Regions from separate parts of the Bradyrhizobium sp. 154 genome, predicted to be linked through region 1. Evidence: predicted binding sites of a transcription regulator. Region 1 holds the regulator's gene; each other region holds the start of a gene.
The links. Region 1 encodes PhoB, which activates phosphate uptake and scavenging genes when phosphate is short. Its sites were predicted from a motif close to TGTCATNNANCTGTCAT; they were not measured.
Positions count from the first base shown of each region.

Region 2: a site for PhoB is predicted at 1,745-1,761, ahead of phnF (phosphonate metabolism transcriptional regulator PhnF). Genes of this name have one in related genera too.
Region 3: a site for PhoB is predicted at 1,736-1,752, ahead of IVA92_RS32125 (YbhN family protein). Genes of this name have one in related genera too.

Region 1 is NZ_JADPKG010000030.1:262,581-266,503, forward strand. It holds gene pstA (phosphate ABC transporter permease PstA) at 1-105, shown strand, start outside; gene pstB (phosphate ABC transporter ATP-binding protein PstB) at 102-923, shown strand; gene phoU (phosphate signaling complex protein PhoU) at 935-1,651, shown strand; gene phoB (phosphate regulon transcriptional regulator PhoB) at 1,666-2,373, shown strand; gene IVA92_RS06810 (GcrA family cell cycle regulator) at 2,634-3,146, opposite strand; gene IVA92_RS06815 (aspartate aminotransferase family protein) at 3,615-3,923, shown strand, end outside.
Region 2 is NZ_JADPKG010000048.1:46,692-50,614, forward strand. It holds gene IVA92_RS11880 (carbon-phosphorus lyase complex subunit PhnI) at 1-606, opposite strand, end outside; gene phnH (phosphonate C-P lyase system protein PhnH) at 611-1,219, opposite strand; gene phnG (phosphonate C-P lyase system protein PhnG) at 1,224-1,637, opposite strand; gene phnF (phosphonate metabolism transcriptional regulator PhnF) at 1,796-2,527, shown strand; gene phnE (phosphonate ABC transporter, permease protein PhnE) at 2,705-3,553, opposite strand; gene phnE (phosphonate ABC transporter, permease protein PhnE) at 3,550-3,923, opposite strand, start outside.
Region 3 is NZ_JADPKG010000117.1:255,661-259,583, reverse strand. It holds gene IVA92_RS32135 (MFS transporter) at 1-778, opposite strand, end outside; gene IVA92_RS32130 (ferritin-like domain-containing protein) at 993-1,499, opposite strand; gene IVA92_RS32125 (YbhN family protein) at 1,925-3,007, shown strand; gene IVA92_RS32120 (hypothetical protein) at 3,086-3,923, shown strand, end outside.

The sequences.
Region 1 (3,923 bases):
TATTGGAAGCAGCTCGCCTGGAGTGGGGCGCTGCTCATCACCCTGACCGTGCTTGCCCTGAACATTGGCGCGCGCATCCTTGGCGCCGAGAGGACTGCAAAATGAGTGAAATGTCTGTTTCCGTAAGTGCGCCGACCGTTCATCCCGGCTCACAGCCGCTACCCGAGGCGCCTGCCAAGGTCACCGCGCGCAACCTCAATTTCTACTACGGTGAGCACCACGCGCTGAAGAACATCAATCTGGCCCTCGGCACCAACCGCGTCACGGCCTTCATCGGCCCGTCGGGCTGCGGCAAGTCGACCCTGCTGCGCATCTTCAACCGGATGTACGATCTCTATCCGGGCCAGCGCGCCACCGGCCAGCTGTTGCTCGACCAGACCAATATCCTCGATCCCAAGCTGGACCTCAACCTGCTGCGCGCCCGGGTCGGCATGGTGTTCCAGAAACCGACGCCGTTCCCGATGACGATCTACGAGAACATCGCCTTCGGCATCCGCCTCTACGAGAAGATCTCGAAGTCCGAGATGGACGACCGCGTCGAGAAGGCGCTGCGCGGCGGCGCGCTGTGGAACGAGGTCAAGGATAAGCTCAACGCGTCCGGCTTGTCGCTCTCCGGCGGCCAGCAGCAGCGCCTCTGCATCGCCCGCACGGTCGCGGTGCGGCCCGAAGTGATCTTGTTCGATGAGCCCTGCTCGGCGCTCGACCCGATCTCGACCGCCAAGGTCGAGGAGCTGATCCAGGAATTGTCCGAGAACTACACGATCGCGATCGTCACCCACAACATGCAGCAGGCGGCGCGCGTCTCTGATAAAACCGCCTTCATGTATCTCGGCGAGCTGATCGAGTTCGACGACACCAGCAAGATCTTCACGTCGCCGAGCGACCGGCGTACGCAGGATTACATCACCGGCCGGTTCGGCTGAGGAGACGGGACATGGGTACTGAACATACCGCAAAGGCCTTCGATACCGACCTCCAGGAGCTCACTCGCCTCGTCGCCGAGATGGGCGGCATCGCCGAGCGCATGATCGTCGATTCCGTCGACGCGCTGATCCGCCGCGACGTCGCGCTCGGCCAGCGCGTCGTCACCACCGATGCCGAGCTCGACGCGCTTCAGAAGCGCATCGAGGAGCGCGCCGTGCTCACCATCGCCCGCCGCCAGCCGATGGCGGTGGATTTACGCGAGATCGTCGGCGCCATGCGCGTTGCCACCGATCTCGAGCGCATCGGCGACCTCGCCAAGAACATGGGCAAGCGCGTTGCGGCGCTGGAGACGGACTTCCATCCGCTGAAACTGTTCCGCGGCCTGGAGCACATGACCGACCTCGTGCAGCAGCAGGTCAAGTCGGTGCTGGATGCCTATGCCGCGCACGATTTGCCGGCGGCGATGGCGGTGTGGAAGGGCGACGAGGAAGTGGACGCCATCTGCACCTCTCTGTTCCGCGAGCTCCTCACCTATATGATGGAGGATCCGCGCAACATCTCGTTCTGCATCCATCTGATGTTTTGCGCCAAGAACATCGAGCGCATCGGTGATCACGCCACCAACATCGCCGAGACCGTGTTCTACATGATCGAGGGGCAGGCGATCACCGACAAGCGGCCGAAGGGCGACATGACGACCTTCGCCACGACGGTACCGAATACCTAGGGAGCGACGACAACATGGGCGCACGCATTATGGTGGTTGAGGACGAGGAAGCTCTCACCGAGCTTCTCCGTTACAACCTCGAAGGCGACGGCTATGACGTGGAGACGGTAATGCGCGGCGACGACGCCGACACCCGCCTCAAGGAACACATCCCCGATCTGATCGTGCTCGACTGGATGCTGCCGGGACTGTCCGGCATCGAGTTGTGTCGGCGGCTGCGCACCCGTCCCGAGACCAAGCAGCTCCCGATCATCATGCTGACCGCGCGCGGCGAGGAAAGCGAGCGGGTGCGGGGTCTTGCGACCGGCGCCGATGACTACATCGTCAAGCCGTTCTCGGTGCCGGAGCTGCTCGCGCGCGTGAAGGGCCTTCTGCGGCGCGCAAGCCCCGAGCGGCTCGCCACCGTGCTCGCCTATGGCGACATCGAGCTCGATCGCGACAAGCGCCGCGTCGCGCGCTCGGGCCGGCCGATCGATCTCGGCCCGACCGAATATCGCCTGCTGGAGTTCTTCCTGGAGCATCCCGGCCGCGTGTTCTCGCGCGAGCAGCTGCTCGACAGCGTCTGGGGCCGCGACATCTACATCGACGAGCGCACCGTCGACGTCCATATCGGCCGCCTGCGCAAGCTGCTCAATCTCGGCCGCGAGCAGGACCCGATCCGCACCGTCCGCGGCGCGGGTTATGCGCTGGATGATCGGTTTGCAAAGGCGGAGCAGACGTAGGCCCAACTGCGTCACCAAGCTCGGTCGTCGTCCCGGACAAGCGTAGCTCCCGGCAACGCGCAGCGTTGTCCGGAGCGAAGCGCCGATCCGGACGCATAGCCACAGGACGTGGTTGTTGCGCGAAAAGGTAACTCCGAGTCCCCGTAACCACGGCTTGCGGTGGCTATCGGTCCCGGTCCGGCGCTTCGCTTGTCCGGGACGACGTCGGGTTTGTTGCGCCGTCACCGCGTGACGGCTGCCGGTTCGATCTCAGGAAATAATCACCGCGTGCTCGGCTTCGGTGCCGCCCGCCGGCGATCCGCTGCCGGCTGATAGGCGACGCGCGAGTGCTGGGCGCAGTAGGGCAGGCCTGACAGCGCCTTGCCGCCACAGAAGAAGAAGTCCGGGCTGGAGGGATCGCCGACCGGCCAGTGGCACGTCGCCTCGTTCAATTCCAGCAGCGACAGCCGCTGACTCATCGGCACCACGTTGTCGTAGGTGACCGGTTCGGCCTCCACCTCGACCTCGAAGGCCTGCGCCAGCGCGGTGTTGCCGCGCGAGATCGGCCGGGTCACCCGCATCATATGCTGCGCGGGCCGCGCCTTGCGCGGCCGCGGCGCTGCCGATGAAGGGCTCTTGGCGCGGCCCGACAGGCCGAGCCTGTGCACTTTGCCGATCACGGCATTGCGGGTCACATTGCCGAGCTCGGCCGCGATCTGGCTGGCCGAAAGTCCGGCCTCCCAGAGCTTTTTCAGCTGCTCGACGCGATCGTCGGACCAGGTCAAAACCGTCATTGCACCCTTTCCCTCGTTGCGCGCCGCCATCCTGGGGCCTCACAGCGAATGCTTAAGCCTTGAAAAACCCGTGCCGTCAGAATCCCTTAAGGCTCGCCGGGCGCGTGACTGACGCCCGAACGTTTACGCCGGTACATGAGGACTCTTGGGATCAGAACCGCTGCACGAGATGTCGTATCTGACAGTCCAAACGCTACAATATGGCGTGACTCCCGCGCAAGAGTCCGCCGACTCGCTTCCACATGTTCCGTGGTGAAAACCCCGCAAGATCGGCACCGCAAGACTACGGATTTCGCGTTTCGCGAGGCTTTCCGGGCGGCATTGACACCCGTCTTGCCAGGCATAAGATGGTGACGCGTGCCGCCCTTAAAAGGCGGCACGTTTCGTTTTCCGGACCGGTCAATGGTGCGCTGCGCAAGGCATGCCAGGCAGGTCTCAACGTCCAAATGCAACATCCAAGTGATGGTCATGACCAACAGCGCCGCGCCGCATCTGCTTCCCGTTTTCGCCAGGGCGGACCTTGGCTTCGAGCGCGGCGAAGGCTGCTGGCTGATCGCGACCAATGGCGATCGCTATCTCGATTTCACCTCGGGCGTCGCCGTGAACGCGCTCGGCCACGCCCATCCTGCGTTGGTCAAGGCATTGCAGGAGCAGGCGACCAAGCTCTGGCACATGTCGAACCTGTTCCAGAGTCCCGATGGCGAACGGCTTGCAACGCGTTTGTGCAACGAAAGTTTCGCGGACTTCGTGTTCTTCTGCAATTCCGGCGCCGAAGCG
Region 2 (3,923 bases), on a different contig from region 1:
GTCACCACGCGCCAGATTTTGCAGGCGCAGGTCGCGGTCCGCCGGAAAATTCAGCGGCTCGCGGGTGAGATCGCCGACGCTGGCGCCGTCCTCGGCCTGCGGCGAGGACTCGATCAGTCCGTCGCGGCCAAGAATATCCGTCACGCGCGGCGTGGGTGCCGTTGATGCTTCCGCCGTCACTGGCGCTTCCGGCACAACGCCTTTTGCGAGCGAAGGATCGAGCAGGCGGTGGGTATAGTCGAAGGTCGGCCCGAGGATCTGGCCACCTGGAATATCCTTGAAGGTCGACGACACTCGCCGCTGCACGCGCATCGCGCCGGTGTCGACCGGCTCGCTCGCGCCAAAGCGCGGCAGCGTGGCGCGGAAGGCACGGACCAGGAAGATCGCCTCGATCAGATCGCCCCGCGCCTGCTTGATCGCGAGCGCGGCGAGCTCGCGGTCATAGAGCGAGCCCTCGCTCATGACGCGGTCCACGGCGAGGCCGAGCTGCTCCGAGATCTGATCGAGCGTGACTTCCGGAACGCTTGGGTCACCGCGCCGCGCGTTTGCAAGCAGGAGATGGGCGTTCTCGATGGCGCGTTCGCCGCCTTTGACTGCGACATACATGCGGTCAGCTTTCCTTGTTCGCGACGCGGGTGGTGCGCGGGATCGCAACCACCGCATCATCGGCAACCAGCACCACATCGAGGCCGCGCGGAAACAGCGCCTCGTTGAACCGCAGGCGCTCGAACAGATCGAACGGCTTGATCGACGCCTGGAGCGTCGTGGAGCCATCGATGCCGGGGCCGCGCAGCTCGACGCTGCGTCCCGAGCCCAGACTATCGACCTGAAGGATCAATGTGGTCGAGCGATCCGGATATTCGTTGGTGCCGAGCGCGAAGCATTCGAGCGGCGGCAGCGCCGCACCGTCGCTGATCAGCGCAAAGCTGGCGATCGAAGTGTCCTGCACCACCGGCGCGCCAGTGTGGAACTTGAGCCATTTCATCACGTCGGAATTTTCTGCCATGCGCGCATCGAGCCAGAGTGGCGTGTCGTGATCGAACAGCGTCAGCGCGATCGCGGCGGTGCCGCGCATCATCGTATGAAGCGCTCCGGCTGTCGGGACGATGCGCTGGACCGAACCCGGCCGCGCCATCGCATCCATGACCGAACGAAAGGTCGATTGCGCCGACAGAACCCTGTCGGCGAAACCCGGCGGCAGTTCTGCAATCGTGGTCATGATCTCACCCCTCACCGCGCACCATGGTGTAGAAATCAACCTTCGTCGCGGCAGTCTTCGCCGCTGCCTGCTGGCGCCTCGTCATAAGCTGCTCGCGCAACGGCGCGATAATTTCGCGCTCGACGGCTGCGCCAAAATCGCTGGACTGCACCAGCGCGTCGCACAGCGCGATCAGCCGCGCCTTCTCGCTATCGCGACCGAGCGTGTAGCCGAAGCCGACCTCGCCACTGGCAAGCCGGACCGCCGCACGCGACACCGTGGCTTCGCCGAGGTTGAACGGTGCGCCGTCGCCGCCGACCCGGCCGCGCAGCATGACGAGACCGTTTTCGCCTTCGCGCAGATTTTGATGGGCCGGCAGGGCGAGTGCGCGGAGGCGGGCGGCGATCTCGCCCGCCTCCGCGTGCGCCAGCACGGCCATCGCGGCCTTGCGCTGGGCTTGCTGGTTATTCTGCTGGGTCACCAAATCCACCGAACTTGCCGATTCTAAGTTGTCTATGATAATAGACAACTTCATAAAGGAGCGCCATGACTGTTTCGTGACAAAGGCGTGATTTCTGAGCTAGGCTGACCAGCGATATGAGCATGCAAGACACTGCATCGTCGGGCGTCGCGCTGTGGCGCCTCGTCGCCGACGGCATCGAGCGCGGTATCGCCGACGGCCGCTTTGCCGCCGGCGACAAATTACCGGGCGAGATGGAGATCGCGGAAACCTACCGCGTGAACCGCCACACCGTGCGGCGCGCGCTGGCCGCGCTGGCCGAGCGCGGCCTGGTCCGGGCCGAGCGCGGCAGCGGAACCTATGTCGAGGCGCAGAGGCTGGCCTATCCGCTGCGCTCGCGCACCCGGTTCTCCGAGATCGTCGGCGCCGGCGGCCGCGAGCCGCGCGGCCAGTTGATCGAGACCTCCAATGACGTCGCGACCCGGGAGCTGGCGCGCGAGCTCGGCTTGAAGGCCGGCGCGGCGCTGCTGCGGATCGAGGCGATCCGCCTCGCCGATCGCACGCCGATCTGCGTCTCCACCACCTGGCTGTCGGCTGAGTTGTTTCCGGGCGCAGGCGCCGTGTTCGCCGCGACGCGCTCGATGACGAAGTTGCTGGAGCACTACGGCATTCGCGACTACCGCCGCGGCGCGACCCGGATAACGGCCGGCATCATCGACGCGACTGACGCCGCCCGGCTCGATCTTGCACTGGGACGACCGATCCTGGTGGTCGATGCCACCGACCACGCTCTCGACGGCAAGCCGCTGGTGACCAAGCACTCGCGGTTTGCAGCAGAGCGGGTGGAGTTTTTGGTGGACAACGGGTGAGCTGCCGCCCTCTTCCCCTCTCCCCTTGTGGGAGAGGGTGGCTTGCCGCGCAGCGGCGAGACGGGTGCGGGTTCTCTCCGCGAGTGCGGCTCTCATTTGAATGCGCGGAGACGGCCATTATCCGGCGCTTCGCGCCCCCTTCTCCCACAAGGGGAGAAGGGAAGAAGACTGCGGCCGTTAAGCGATAGCCCTTCGTCCGATAATCGCAAAGCGCAGCTTGCCGGAAATGAAATCGATCGCGGCAACCGCGACCAAGATCATCAGGATCAGGAACGACACCTTCTGCCATTCCAAGACGCGGATCTGCTCGGCGAGCTGGAGGCCAATGCCGCCGGCGCCGACGATGCCGATGATGGTGGCCGAGCGGGTGTTGGATTCGACGAAATAGAGCACCTGGCCGGCGATGACAGGCAGGACCTGCGGCAGCAGCCCGAAGCGGATCTCGTGCAGCGCGCTGCCGCCGGAGGCGCGGATGCCCTCGACCTGCTTCTGGTCGGCGCCCTCGATCGCCTCCGAGAACAGCTTTCCGAAGGCGCCGAAATCCGACACGGCGATGGCGAGCACGCCGGCGAACGGGCCGAGCCCGACCACATTGATCCACACCAGCGCCCAGATCAGCGTGTCGACGCCGCGGATCGAATCCAGCAAGCGACGAACGGGAAAGCGCAGGATCTTCGACGGCACCACGTTGCGCGCGGCCAGCAGGCTCACCGGCAGCGCGAACAGCGCCGCCAGCGTCGTGCCGAGTAGCGCGATCGACAGCGTCTCGCCCAGCGCCTTCAGATAGACCGGCAACGAGGAGCCGGGATCGGGCGGGATCATCATCAGGCTGATCCAGCCGAGCTGGCTGAGGCCTGCGAGGAACCGTGACGGCGAGAAATCGAGATCGACCAGACCATAGATCAGGATCGCGAACGCCGCGACGATCATCGCCGGCGTTGCAAGCCGCGCCGAGGCCGGCCGGTTGAACACATCGGGGTAGCGGGCGCGGATCTCTCGCGTCTCGACTTGCTGCGGCCCGGTCACGTCCGCGCCTCCTTGCCGAACAGCCGGCCGCGCAGCCATCCGGTGGTGATGTCGATGATGAAGACGGTCACGATGATGGTGACCAGGATCGCGCTGACGTCGGAGTAATAGAACTTGCGGATGGCAACGACGAGCTCCTGGCCGATGCCGCCGGCGCCGACGAAGCCCATCACCGAGGCTTCGCGCACGTTGATCTCGAAGCGCAGCAGCGCGTAGCTGGCATAACTCGCGGTGACCTGCGGCACGATTGCAAAGCGCATGCAAGACAGCCAGCTCGCCCCGGTCGAGCGGATGCCTTCGACCGGCTTCATGTCGGCGTTCTCGACGATCTCCGAGAACAGCTTGCCGAGCGCGCCGGTGGAGTGGATCG
Region 3 (3,923 bases), on a different contig from region 1:
GCACGGCGAGAATGGCGGCTCCGACAAAGGCTGCGATCACGGCCGGATGGTCCCAGCCGAGCGCCCCGCCTTCGATGATTGCTCCGGCAAGCGCGCCCAGCGCACCGATTGCAGCCAGCTGTCCAAGCAGATCGATCTCGCGCGAGCGCGCCCGCGTGGTCTCGCTGGCATAGCGCCAGCTCAGCCACAGGCCGGCGAGCCCGATCGGCAGATTGACCAGGAAGATCGCGCGCCAGCCGACCAGCGTGATCAACGCGCCGCCGACAAACGGGCCGGCGGTGAGTGCAAGACTTGCTCCGGCGGCCCAGACCGCGACGGCGCGGCCGCGCTCGCGGTCGTCCGCATAGGCATGATTGAGCAGCGCAAGAGAATTCGGCACCAGGATCGCCGCCGCCAGGCCCTGAACCAGCCGTGCTGCGATCAGCACGACCGCATTGGGCGACAGCGCACAGGCGAGCGAGGCCGCGGTGAAGATGGCGAAGCCCGCCATGAAGACGCGCTTGGCGCCGATCCGGTCACCCAGCGCACCGGCCGTGAGGATGAAGGCGGCAAACGCGATGGTGTAGGCGCTGACCACCCATTGCAACTCGGCGACCCCGCCGCCGAGCGCCCTCCCCATTGCATCGAGCGCGGTGTTGACGATGGTGACGTCGAGCTGCACCACGCCATAGCCGAGGCTCATGGCGGCAAGCGTGAGGGAGGTTGCAAGATGCGAGCGGGCCCGCGGCGCAGCACTCGCGTTGTCAAAGGTTTGGTGTTTGATAATGCTTGCTCGCATGCTGCCACCTCGCTTGCAGCCCCATGCGAAATATACCCGTCCGGCGTGCCGCCATGTTTCGACAATGGCCGAATGATGGATGCGGATGCGCCCGGCCGCCACGCGTAAAGTACATCGCCCGTCTTGTGCGCAGTGGCGCACTGGGATGAGGACGGAAATAAGAAGACGCCGCGCGGACCATCGCGCGGCGTCTTCATCTTAGCTCCGTCTTGCCTCAGCTCGCCGCGCGCAGATTCACCTTGCTCTCGGCGAGTGTCGTCAGCTTCTTGTCGGTCGCCTTTTCCTCCTCAAGCGTCTTGGCAAGCACCGCCGCGCAATCATTGCGGCCGAGCTGCTTGGCCCAGGCGATCAGGCTGCCGTAGCGGGCGATCTCGTAATGCTCAGCGGCTTGGGCCGCATTGATCAGCGCCGCGTCGAGCACGGCCTTGTCGGCAACTTCGCCCGCCGTCTCGTCGGCTTCCTCGATGATGCCGTCGATCGCCGGGCAGTCGATCGCCTTCACGGCGACGCCGTGCATCTTGAACACTTCCTCGAGACGCGCCACGTGCTGCTTGGTTTCTTCAAGGTGCGTCAAAAAGCCCTGTTTCAGCTGCGGATCGGTGGCCTTGCTGGCCATTTTCGGCAGCGCCTTGGTGAGCTGCTGCTCGGCGTAATACACATCCTGGAGCTGGTGCACGAACAGGTCGTTCATGGTTTTGATGTCTTTTGTGAACAGTCCCATCGTTCCGGTCCTCTCGGTTTCGGGAACACGGCGGCATCGGCCTGCAGAAAGGCCGCCTGTTCCGCCATGTCCGGTTGCTGATGGGGCCTAACGAGCACGCGGCACCGACGTTCCAAGACACCCTCCGCCTGCGCTGGAACAATGCCGACGGCGCCAGGATTGAAACCGTCCTCCTCAAATACGAATGCGCTTTCCGAACCGCACGTCGCGACTCATATGCTTAACGCGCGTCGGATGTGAACCACATATGACAAAGTGGCTGGTCCAACGCAGAACCTATTGTTGTCAAGGGCTGCACAAGCCGCTGTTTTTGCCTTAAATGAGCTGGATCATGCCAAGCGATCGACGCCTGCCCTTTGGCCGTCATCGTACCCGCACTGGCCAATGCCTGGCCGGATCGGTCTTGCCCCCCGCCGGGAGGATGAATGCACGGACTGCTGCCCGCGCTGAAACGCGGCTTCAACAGATGGATTGGCTGGCGACGGCTCGGCATTGCCGCGAGCGTCTTCATCATCGCCTTCGCAATCACCACGCTGGTGCGGACCCTCAAGGGCATCGATACCGGAGTTATCTTGACGGCGTTGACCGAGATTCCTCGCGGGAATATCGGGCTGGCGGCGATCTGCGTTTTGTTTGCGTTCTGCACGCTGACATTCTACGACTTTTTCGCACTGCGAACGATCGGCAAGAAGCACGTGCCCTATCGCATCGCGGCGCTCTCCAGCTTCACGTCCTATTCGATCGGCCACAACATCGGCGCTACCGTCTTCACCGGCGGAGCGATCCGCTTCCGGATCTATTCGGATTACGGGCTGAACGCGATCGACGTCGCCAAAATCTGCTTCCTGTCGGGCCTGACCTTCTGGCTCGGTAACATCTTCGTGCTCTCGATCGGCATGGCCATCCATCCGGGTGCGGCGTCGTCGATGGATCAGCTGCCGTCGTCGATCAACCGGTTGATCGCGCTCGGCGGCCTCGCCTCGATCGGCGCTTATCTGGTCTGGCTCTGCATGGGTGAGAAGCGGCGCGAGCTCGGCCAGAAGGGCTGGAAGGTGGTGCTGCCCTCGGCGCCCCTGACGCTGGTGCAGATCCTGATCGGCGTGATCGATCTCGGCTTCTGCGCCACGGCGATGTACCTGCTGATGCCGGCCAATCCACCGATCGACTTCATGTCGCTCGCCGTTGTGTTCATCCTGGCAACGCTGCTCGGCTTTGCCAGCCATGCGCCGGGCTCGATTGGCGTATTCGATGCCGCCATGCTGGTGGCGCTCCCCGAATTCGGCCGCGAGGAGCTTCTGGCGACGCTGCTGGTGTTCCGCATCCTCTATTTCGTGATCCCGTTCGGCCTCGCCATCTCCATCATGGGCACGCGCGAGCTCTGGATGAACGTGGTCGCGCCGTGGCAGGAGCGGCGGCGGCTGGCGGAGGCCTGCACCCAGGCCAACCTGCCCAAGCAGGTGGCCGCGATGGAGCGCGAGCGTGCGCTGCGGCAGGCCGGCAAGCGGTAGGCCACTCAGACAAAGGTTGCGGGCGGGCAGCGATCCTCTCTTATTTCCGCCTCAACTTTGCCGTTGAACACGCGGGCCATGATCCCTCCCTCCTTTCGCACCCTCTCCGCAGGCGCCCTGCTGCTTGCCGGGATTCTGACCGCTTTGCCGCTCGAGCGCGCCGCCGCTCAAGACGCCGGCGCCATGCAGATCAGCTGGGAGGTGCGCAACCGCTTCCGCCTGTTCCGCGAGGAGCGCGATTTCCTGCTCCATGTCGAGAATGCGCGCAACCGCAGCATCCTGGCCGCCGAGCAGTCGCTGGAGCTCCAGAGCGAGGGCCGCGGCTGGGCCCGCAACATGGTCAACCGGCTCTGCATCGATCTCCAGGGCCGGGTCAACCAGCCCTGCACCCGCGACAACGTCAAGGAGAACTACATCACCCCGATCGATCATCCCGTCACCGTGCGCCTCGTCGGCACAGTGCCGGTCGGCGCCACCTGCACCTGGTCGTTCGATGACGGCGACGGGCCGCAAGCGTCGACCTTCGATTGCGCCGAGCCGGTCAATTTGCGCGTCCGTTACGGCAAGCAGACGGTCGCGACCGTCGACGTCTCCTCCGGCTCCGATCCGACCCAGCGGGTCCAGGCCGAGATCCAGGTTCGCGACATTTTCGTCGCCGGCCTCGGGGACAGTATCGCCTCCGGCGAAGGCAATCCGGACCGGCCGCTGGCGCTGTCGGACGAAGGTTTCTGCTTCCGCTCCTATCTCGGCACCGCCGGCGCGCAGTACTATCGGCCGAGCCGCGCCGGCTTCAAAGGCGGCCGCGCCTGCGAGGCGCCGGACACGCTCGCCAACTGGCAACGCTACAGTGCGCTCTGGTTCAACGCGCCCTGTCACCGCTCGCTCTACAGCTATCAAGCCCGCACCGCGCTGGCGC